Regions from separate parts of the Marinobacter sp. UBA3604 genome, predicted to be linked through region 1. Evidence: predicted binding sites of a transcription regulator. Region 1 holds the regulator's gene; each other region holds the start of a gene.
What was found. The regulator sigma-54, encoded in region 1, starts transcription at its own class of promoters, with help from an activator protein. The targets are predictions, from matches to a motif close to ANTGGCATNNANNTTGCTNT.

Region 1 (2,194 bases):
TACCCACATCCGCGATAGCGTCGGCATGGCCCTGTCAGGCGGCGAGCGACGACGGGTGGAAATTGCCCGGGCGCTGGCGATGGAGCCGGCGTTCATCCTGCTGGACGAACCCTTCGCCGGAGTCGACCCGATCTCCGTGAGCGACATCAAGCAGATCATCCGACACTTGCGGGACAAGGGTATCGGCGTACTGATCACCGACCACAACGTGCGGGAAACCCTCGACATCTGCGAGAATGCGTACATTGTCAGCGGCGGCCACATCATTGCCTCTGGTAATTCGGACGATATACTGGCCAACCAACAGGTCAAGGAAGTGTATCTAGGCAACGAGTTTCGCCTGTAGTAGACTCGGCAAAGAACTTGCTTGGTGCGGCAAGTAGCCAGCATACAAAGAGTTTTTGTGCAACCCCGGCTCCAGAAAGCGCCCTGATGACGTAAAGAGAGAGCCTGAGTGACGGAAGAGAGAGACCGAGTGACGGATCCTGAACCATGGTTATGAAAGCCTCACTACAGTTAAAGCTGGGCCAAAGCCTGACCATGACGCCCCAGCTGCAACAGGCTATCAGGCTTCTGCAGCTCTCCACCCTGGACCTCCAGCAGGAAATCCAGCAGGCATTGGAATCCAACCCAATGCTGGAAACCTCCGAAGACGACGACAACCAGAATCCGGAATCAACGGACAGTGACAACGAGTCGTCTGAAACAGCGTCAACCGAGGAATCCAACACCGCTTCAGACACTGCTACTGAGTGGGACGAATCCGAAAATGGACCTGACTGGTCATCAGAAACGGACAGTCCCGACACCATTCCCGATGATCTTCCCGTCGACACCGCCTGGGATGACATTTACCAGTCAGCCCCCGCGTCAGCAGCCCGTAACGACGACGAAAACGACCACGACTTCGAAACCCGTAACTCCCCCACCGAAACGCTCCAGGACCACCTGGAATGGCAACTGAACCTGACGCCCATGAGCGAGCGGGATCAGGCCATCGCCCATGCCCTGATGGATGCGGTTGATAACCACGGCTACCTGACCTCTCCGCTTGAAGAAATTCATTCAGGCATGGTGGACGAATCCGACGAAGACCCGCTGGAACTGGACGAAGTGGAAGCCGTTCTTCATCGCCTGCAGCACTTCGATCCACCCGGCGTGTTCGCCCGTGATCTGCAGGAATGCCTGCTGATCCAGCTGAACCAACTGCCCCCGGAAACACCCTGGCTGGCTCAGGCGCGACTGGTGATTACCCACTACATAAACCTGCTGGGTAACCGCGATTACGCCCAGCTGTTGCGCCGCAGCCGCCTGAAAGAAGAACAGCTACGGGATGTCCTGGCACTTATTACCGGTTTGAACCCCCGCCCCGGCGACACCCTGGACCAGGCCGAGCCGGACTATGTCATCCCGGATGTGATCGTGCGCAAGCACAATGAGCGCTGGCGCGTGGAACTGAATCCTGAAATTGCACCACGCATTCGTGTGAATGCAAGCTATGCTTCTCTTATAAAGCGTGCGGACAGCAGCGCCGACAACACCTACCTGCGGGACCAGTTGCAGGAGGCAAAGTGGTTCATCAAGAGCCTGCAGAGCCGCAACGAAACCCTGCTCAAGGTGGCCACGCGCATTGTCGAGCACCAGCAGGGGTTTCTGGACCATGGCGAGGAAGCCATGAAACCATTGATTCTCTCGGATATTGCCCAGGCGGTGGAAATGCACGAGTCGACCATTTCAAGGGTCACCACCCAGAAATACATGCACACACCGCGGGGCATATTTGAACTTAAGTATTTTTTCTCGAGCCATGTCAGTACCGACGAAGGTGGAGAGTGCTCATCCACGGCAATCCGCGCGATGATCAAGAAGCTGATTGCAACGGAAACTCCGAAAAAGCCATTGAGCGATAGCAAAATTGCAGCCATGCTAGGAGACCAGGGTATAAAGGTGGCTAGACGAACCGTGGCCAAGTATCGCGAGGCAATGCACATTCCTCCGTCCAACGAGCGAAAGCGATTGGTGTAGGAAGCGTCTGTTCCCGGCCTCACGGGGAGAGCCCTTTCCTGAAAGTATACCGCCTGCAGCATAACGCTGTGGCACACAGCCGGTATCCTAACGGGTGCCGGCAAGCTGAAAACAGGAGAAGCCTATGCAACTCAATATTTCAGGCCATCACGTAGAACTGACTCCCGCA
Region 2 (2,194 bases), on a different contig from region 1:
CGTGGCATGCCTTATGCAACTGGTACTCCATATCTAAAGACGATTCTGTCAGCTTATATGGAGTACTGATATGAACACGCTAAAAACAGTCGGCGCCGTAGGAGTTCTCCTCGGTGCTTGCACCTGGGCCAGCGCTGCGCCCTTTCTCAGTATTAGTAGTCAGGGAGCCGCGGCTGCTGCCTCTGCGGAACAGGGCTTCCTGAACGCCGCTCATTCCGGTTATCTCACCGAAACGTTCGATGACAATGCCTTTTACACCGTTGGGAGTCAGGCTGGCACCATCACGTCGTCCGTTGGTGTTGGTTCCTTCACCAGCGCCGTACCAGGGTCTGGTGGTCTGTGCGATAGCGGCCCCTATAACTGCAATGACGGCCTTGCCGTATTGAACGCCGGCGCCAGTCCGTTTAGTGGGCGTTATGCCGTATCTGGGAGCAACTGGCTCGACAGTATGGACGCCCGACAAATGGTGATTTCCCCTGCAGCTGGTTTCAACGCCATGGGTTTCTATATGACAGACCCCAACGATGCGGGCGGACGCCTCTCGATTGGCGGGGTCGATTTCAGCTTCAGCGACATATTCGGGTCCGCGCTTGGCAATGGCAGGATCTTTTACGTCAGCCTCTACGACGCTTCGGGTTTAGGGGATGTCAGCATTTTTTCCAACAACCCTGATGATGGATATGGCATCGACAATATCACCGTTGCCAACGTCACGGAGCCTGGCACCTTGGCCTTGTTGGCGCTGGGACTGCTAGGTATTGGGCTTTCGCTCTCAAGGAAGTCAAAACGGAATCGCTGAGGATCGGTAGTGGTGTGTCAGTAAATTTTACGCAACCCTGGAAGTGGCTATTCAAGCTATTGTTTTATAATAAAAAAATAGTTGGCACGTCACCTGCATTGGAATGAGCGGTTGATGAGAATCATAAGATGTAAACAAGGAGCAGTAGAATGAAAATGACTTCAAAGCTGATCGCGGCAGCAATGCTGGCGGGGACGTTTTCGGTAGCGCAGGCCGCCCCGATGGACGTTTTCGATCTGAAAACAGACAGTGGCGCGGACGTATTTACCGACACCCTCGGTGAAGGTAGTTTCTACGACAACGGTGCCTCTTTCGCAAAACTGAACGATGTTGATGGTACCCAGGATTCAGCTGGCGCCTTCCTGCTGTTCGAATTCGCAGGTTTTGCCAACATCAATAACTTCGGTATCTACAACCTGAATGACACCAGCGAAACGCTGCAGGTGTTCTCCGGAATTGAAGGTTCTGGTGGTCGTGAGGTAGCGTTTGACCTGGATGCAGGGACCGCCTCAACATACTACGGAACAGCCAACATCGGCTCTACGTTCGGTTTCTACCTCCAGCGCGGTGACACCACGTTCTATTCAGACGCGAGCCTGAACGGCGGCGTTGATATGACGCGGATCTTCGACGTGACGGGCAGCCAGAACGGTAGCTTCTTTGGCAGCTCACTGATTGTTGCGTTCGAAGACCTGCTGGACGGTGACTTCGATTACAACGATCTGATCGTCGGGATTTCAGACGTACAGGCAGTGCCTGAGCCAGGAACGCTCGCGCTGTTTGGTCTCGGCCTGCTGGGTCTGGGCATGACTCGCGGTCGCAAGTCAGCCTGAGCCAAGTAAGTCATGAAACACCCTGCCTTGATATCTAAGGTAGGGTGTTTTGCGTTTCTGGCGCCGGATTAGGTGCTGTCCTTCTACGTCGCTGATTGCAGTATCATTAAAATGCAGTAAACTCTGTTCATTGTCAGATCTGCAGCATGGGATGCGCAGACGCGTTTCCAGTGAACAGCAAAAGGAGTTGGCGTGGCCCACGTCAGATTGTTCAGGCACTACATTCACGTTCCCTTCGTTATTCTGGGCCTTATCGACTTCGTTGTCCTGGCCGTAAGTTTCTCGCTGGCCGCATTTTTTCGTCACTTCGGGGAAGTGTCTTTCTTTCTCGACAGCTTTATATACCTACTGCCTTCCGCTGTTGTTTTCAGTCTGGTGAACCTGTTGGTCATGATTGCCCTGGGCGTTCATCAGTCCCGCCTGGAAGAGGGTATGTCCGGCATGATGCTGAGGACCATCTTCTCTCTCATCATTAGCGTCCCCGCGGTGGGTGTTCTGTTTGTCATCAGCAACGACTGGCTCTGGTACCTCGGCTTTACGGATTTGCTCACGTCCGCCTCCG
Region 3 (2,194 bases), on a different contig from region 1:
CCGTTGAATTCCTCTTCTTCTGTGAGACGCAGGCCGGAGATGGCGTTAACAATGCCGTAGACGATCAGGCCGCCGACAAAAGCCACCACAACACCGGCAACCGCACCGATGATCTGCGACATCAGGCTGACCCCGCCCAGGCCCCCGAACGCTTCCTGGCCAAAGATGCCGGCGGCAATGGCACCCCATACACCGCACACACCGTGCAGGGGCCATACACCCAGTACATCGTCCAGGCGCTCAATCTTGTCCTGGGCCCACTCAAACATGTACACGAAGATGGCGCCGGCGATGCCACCGGTAATCAGCGCACCGACCGGGTGCATCAGGTCCGAACCGGCGCACACCGCCACCAGGCCGGCGAGCGGTCCGTTGTGGATGAAGCCCGGGTCCTTGCGGCCGACCAGCATGGCCACCAGAACGCCACCCACCATGGCCATGAGGCTGTTCACCGCCACCAGGCCGCTGATGCCATCCAGGGTCTGGGCGGACATCACGTTAAAGCCGAACCAGCCGACGGTGAGAATCCAGGCGCCCAGCGCCAGGAATGGAATGTTGGAGGGGGCAAACGCCACCACGCGGCCATTGCGGTAACGGCCTTTACGTGCGCCCAGCAGGAGCACGGCGGCCAGGGCGATCCAGCCGCCCACGGCGTGCACCACGACCGAGCCGGCAAAGTCGTGGAAGGCTGCACCAAACTGGTTCTCCAGCCAGGCCTGGAAGCCGTAGTTGCCGTTCCAGATCATGCCCTCGAAGAAGGGATATACAAATGCCACGATCAGCCCGGAGGCGATAAGCATGGGGTAGAACTTCGCACGCTCGGCGATACCGCCGGAGACGATGGCGGGAATGGCGGCGGCGAAGGTCATCAGGAAGAAGAACTTGACCAGGTCATAGCCATTTGCGGCCGTTAGCTCTGAAGCGCCGGCCATAAAGTGGCTGCCGTAGGCGATGTAGTAGCCAATGAAAAAATAGGCCACGGCGGAGATGCCGAAGTCGGTCATGATTTTTACCAGGGCATTCACCTGGTTTTTGTGGCGCACGGTGCCGACTTCCAGGAAGGCGAAGCCAGCATGCATGGCCAGTACCATGATGGCACCGATCAGAATGAACAGTGTGTTGGCGCTTTCGGTCAGGGTATGTACTGCACTCGTGATGTCCACGGGTTGGTTGCTCCTGATTTTTTGGTTTTATCCACCTGTCACGGGCGGGTTGTGCATTGATAGCGTGCACACCAAGCAAGGAGTGTTCCATTTTGAGGCAAATTCAGAGCGGGTAGTCGATTAGGTGATTTTCCGCTCTGAAATTGGGCGGGGTTGAGTTGAAGACGGGGTGTTTGCGCTCTTTAATGGTGCATTAATGGGCCGAGCGCACCAATATGGCCGTCTACCACAGTAATTCGTCCTGGTCGGAGTCGTCGGAACTGCGGGAATCCGGTGCAGCAGACACATCGGCTTCGGGGTTCATGAGTTCCCTTAACCGCATCTCCTGTTCCTCGATCGGTCCGGACAGATCGATAATGATTTCCACCCGGCGATTTTTGGCGCGGTTCTCCGAAGAGGTGTTTGGTACTCGTGGCTCGGTATAAGCGAGACCGGTGACCGCCAGCCGGGCAGGCTTCAGATTACCCTCGGCGAGGAGCGCATTGGCAACCGCTGCCGCCCGGGCGGCGGATAGATCCCAGTTGCTGTAGAACCGCTGCGTACGGATGGGAACATCGTCGGTATGGCCTTCGATGGTCAGCTTGCCGGGGATCTGCACCAGTATGTCGGCCATTTCCAGCAACAGACCTTCAAACTCCCAGGTCAGGTCCGCCGAACCGGAGGGGAACGCCCCCTTCTCCTCAACGCGAACAATGATTCTATGATTGTCCTGGATGAGGTTGACCCGGCCGTCTTCGATGGCTGTCTCAAGAACCGATCGAACCTGTTCCAGGGTCTTCTCGAGCTCTTCCTGGATGGCGGATTCCACAGCCACATCCGTAGGGCTTTTCAGGGTTTCCAGTTCGGGCTGCTCGTCGGTGGTTGTCTGTTTGACTTCGTTGACGACGGTGGGCTCGGGCGGTGCCGGAGAAAACTGATCGAAAATCGGGCTGGTGCCCATGGGTACCTCAAGGACGGGCACCTCGCGCTGCACACCAAACGCTTTCGACAGTTCACCAGCGATCTGTTTGAACTTCTGTGCGTCGATCTCG
Region 4 (2,194 bases), on a different contig from region 1:
GTTACCCTGGTACTGCTGTTTGCGTTCCAGGGCGAAGTTATCCTGAACAACCCGCTGCATATCGTGCTGATTGCCGTGCCGCTGATTGTGCAGACTTTCCTGATTTTCTTCCTGGCTTACGGCTGGGCACGGCTCTGGAACGTCCGTCACTGCATCGCTGCGCCCGGGGCCATGATTGGCGCCAGCAACTTTTTCGAGTTGGCAGTCGCAGCAGCCATTGCACTGTTCGGTCTGCAATCGGGAGCGGCGCTGGCGACGGTGGTTGGCGTTCTGGTTGAGGTTCCGTTGATGCTGGTTCTCGTTCGAATTGCCAATCAAACCCGGGGGCGGTTTCCGGCCTAGTTAGGGACCGCTCAATAGGTCCACTTTTAAACAAAAGCGAACGTTCGCAACGCAGCTCCGAATCTGAAGCTGCCCGCCGTTTTAAAACAGGCTGTAGAAACGGGTAGAACCCAAGCGCGGCCCATCCTGAATGTTGCTCACGGCAAGCAACGAAAGATGCCTTGTGGTGATTTTTTGAAAACCGGGGCTATCGGAGAACCCCGCCTATCAGGTTAAAGCCGTTCAATAACATTTACGCCGACGTGAGCGACTCAACAACGCTGCTAAGCCAAAACCCAACAAACCCAGCGTGCCCGGCTCTGAAACCGGTCTCGGATCGGTTGGGCTCGACAATTCTGCGGTAAAACCAATGTTCTGGAAATCCACCTGGCGATTGGATCCTGTTAGAAACGCTGTCACGTATTGAACGTTTAATGGAGCCGCGAGAGCAATATCCTGGGCAGTTATGCCTGGAGCCGTGCCTAGATCTGGCAGAACATCCAGAATGCCCACCTGAGAGTTTGCGGAACTAAAGAACGTAAACGCAATGTTGTCTACATCAAAGTTTTCACTTGTGTAATTCCAGAAGTGCAGGGTGTTTAAATCGTACTCCTGTCCAAAATCAAATAAGAGCTCTAACCCCCCGCCGATCTCATCGGCTGTGTACCAAATATGTGTCGCTTGATTGTGGAACTCTTCAGAGGTCGCGCTTGGCGCGTCAATCACTTTGTTGATCGTTTGGCCGCCTGAGAAAGTGTTGTTAAACGAACCGGGCGACGTGCCCGAACCGACAGAAACCGATATATTTGCCTCGTTAAGGTAAATAGGCGCTGCCACAGCATTTACCGCGCCCCAGACAAAGAATGCCACTACACTGTTTAGGAATAGTCTTATTAGCATCTTGATGATCCTCTCCATTGGTGGGTCGGGATAGCATCGAGGCAAATTTGACGCCAGAAATGGGAAATCTCAATTATTCAATGATCTGTCTTTGACGTCGTCTTTACTCGTGTAAAGAAAGTTGACGACGCGAACGACAATCGACCTCATCGCCAGAAGAGTTCTTAAACAAAAGCGAACGTTCGCACTGCACGAAGATCTCGCTAAATTTCCCATACGAGGGTCGAGCATTTGCCTCTGCATCACACCTATGAAAAGCTCAGTCTATAAAGCGCCCAGCAAAGTGGTGCAAGATCACGCCGCTGCATTTTTGCGTTATATTTTTAAGGATGATGGATGATCAAAACTGTCGCGGAAATGCTCCAAGGATTCATTCAGGAGGAAACCAAAAAGCTTGATTCTTACGCTATCAAGCACGGGCCTACTATCGGCGACATGTATGAAGGTCTGTCTGCTGAGTTATTGAATAGATCAATCCCTGCACAGCTTGACCTCCGCATTGTTAGTGGTTTTGTGACGGATGGCGATAAACACGTTTCTGGCCAAATGGATTGTATGCTTGTTCAAGGCGATGGCGAGAAAATTCCCTATACGGATGCCTATAAATGGCATGTGCGTGACGTTCTTGCGGTGCTCGAAATAAAAAAGAGCCTGTACTCTAAGGATCTAGTAGATTCGTTTCTCAAACTACGTCAGGTGACGGAGAGCTACTCGAAATATCTATTCGAGGGAAAGCACGAAAATAATAGCCCTATCGATCTATCGTCCTCCTATCGAATATTCTCGCAGATCACCGGTATTGCTGCTCCAAACTATCACGATAGAAAAAAACTCAGTAAAGAGAATGAGTTGATCTACACAACCGTATTCATGGAGCAGTTGACGCCGCTTAGAATTGTTCTTGGCTACCACGGTTATTCAACAGAGCACGGTTTGAGAGAAGGGCTGGTAAAGTTTTTGGAAGAGCAAGGGA

Region 2: the regulator sigma-54 is predicted to act here: its motif matches at 880-899, upstream of B2590_RS12750 (PEP-CTERM sorting domain-containing protein).
Region 3: the regulator sigma-54 is predicted to act here: its motif matches at 1,236-1,255, upstream of B2590_RS18000 (ammonium transporter).
Region 4: the regulator sigma-54 is predicted to act here: its motif matches at 1,260-1,279, upstream of B2590_RS13345 (PEP-CTERM sorting domain-containing protein).

Annotation. Positions count from the first base shown of each region.
Region 1 is NZ_DFMB01000015.1:39,052-41,245, forward strand. It holds gene lptB (LPS export ABC transporter ATP-binding protein) at 1-346, shown strand, start outside; gene B2590_RS04295 (RNA polymerase factor sigma-54) at 499-2,025, shown strand; gene hpf (ribosome hibernation promoting factor) at 2,150-2,194, shown strand, end outside.
Region 2 is NZ_DFMB01000041.1:211,705-213,898, forward strand. It holds gene B2590_RS12745 (PEP-CTERM sorting domain-containing protein) at 71-799, shown strand; gene B2590_RS12750 (PEP-CTERM sorting domain-containing protein) at 949-1,632, shown strand; gene B2590_RS12755 (TIGR03013 family XrtA/PEP-CTERM system glycosyltransferase) at 1,825-2,194, shown strand, end outside.
Region 3 is NZ_DFMB01000061.1:271,354-273,547, reverse strand. It holds gene B2590_RS18000 (ammonium transporter) at 1-1,163, opposite strand, end outside; gene B2590_RS17995 (MotB family protein) at 1,387-2,194, opposite strand, start outside.
Region 4 is NZ_DFMB01000043.1:21,997-24,190, reverse strand. It holds gene arsB (ACR3 family arsenite efflux transporter) at 1-342, shown strand, start outside; gene B2590_RS13345 (PEP-CTERM sorting domain-containing protein) at 565-1,221, opposite strand; gene B2590_RS13340 (DUF6602 domain-containing protein) at 1,558-2,194, shown strand, end outside.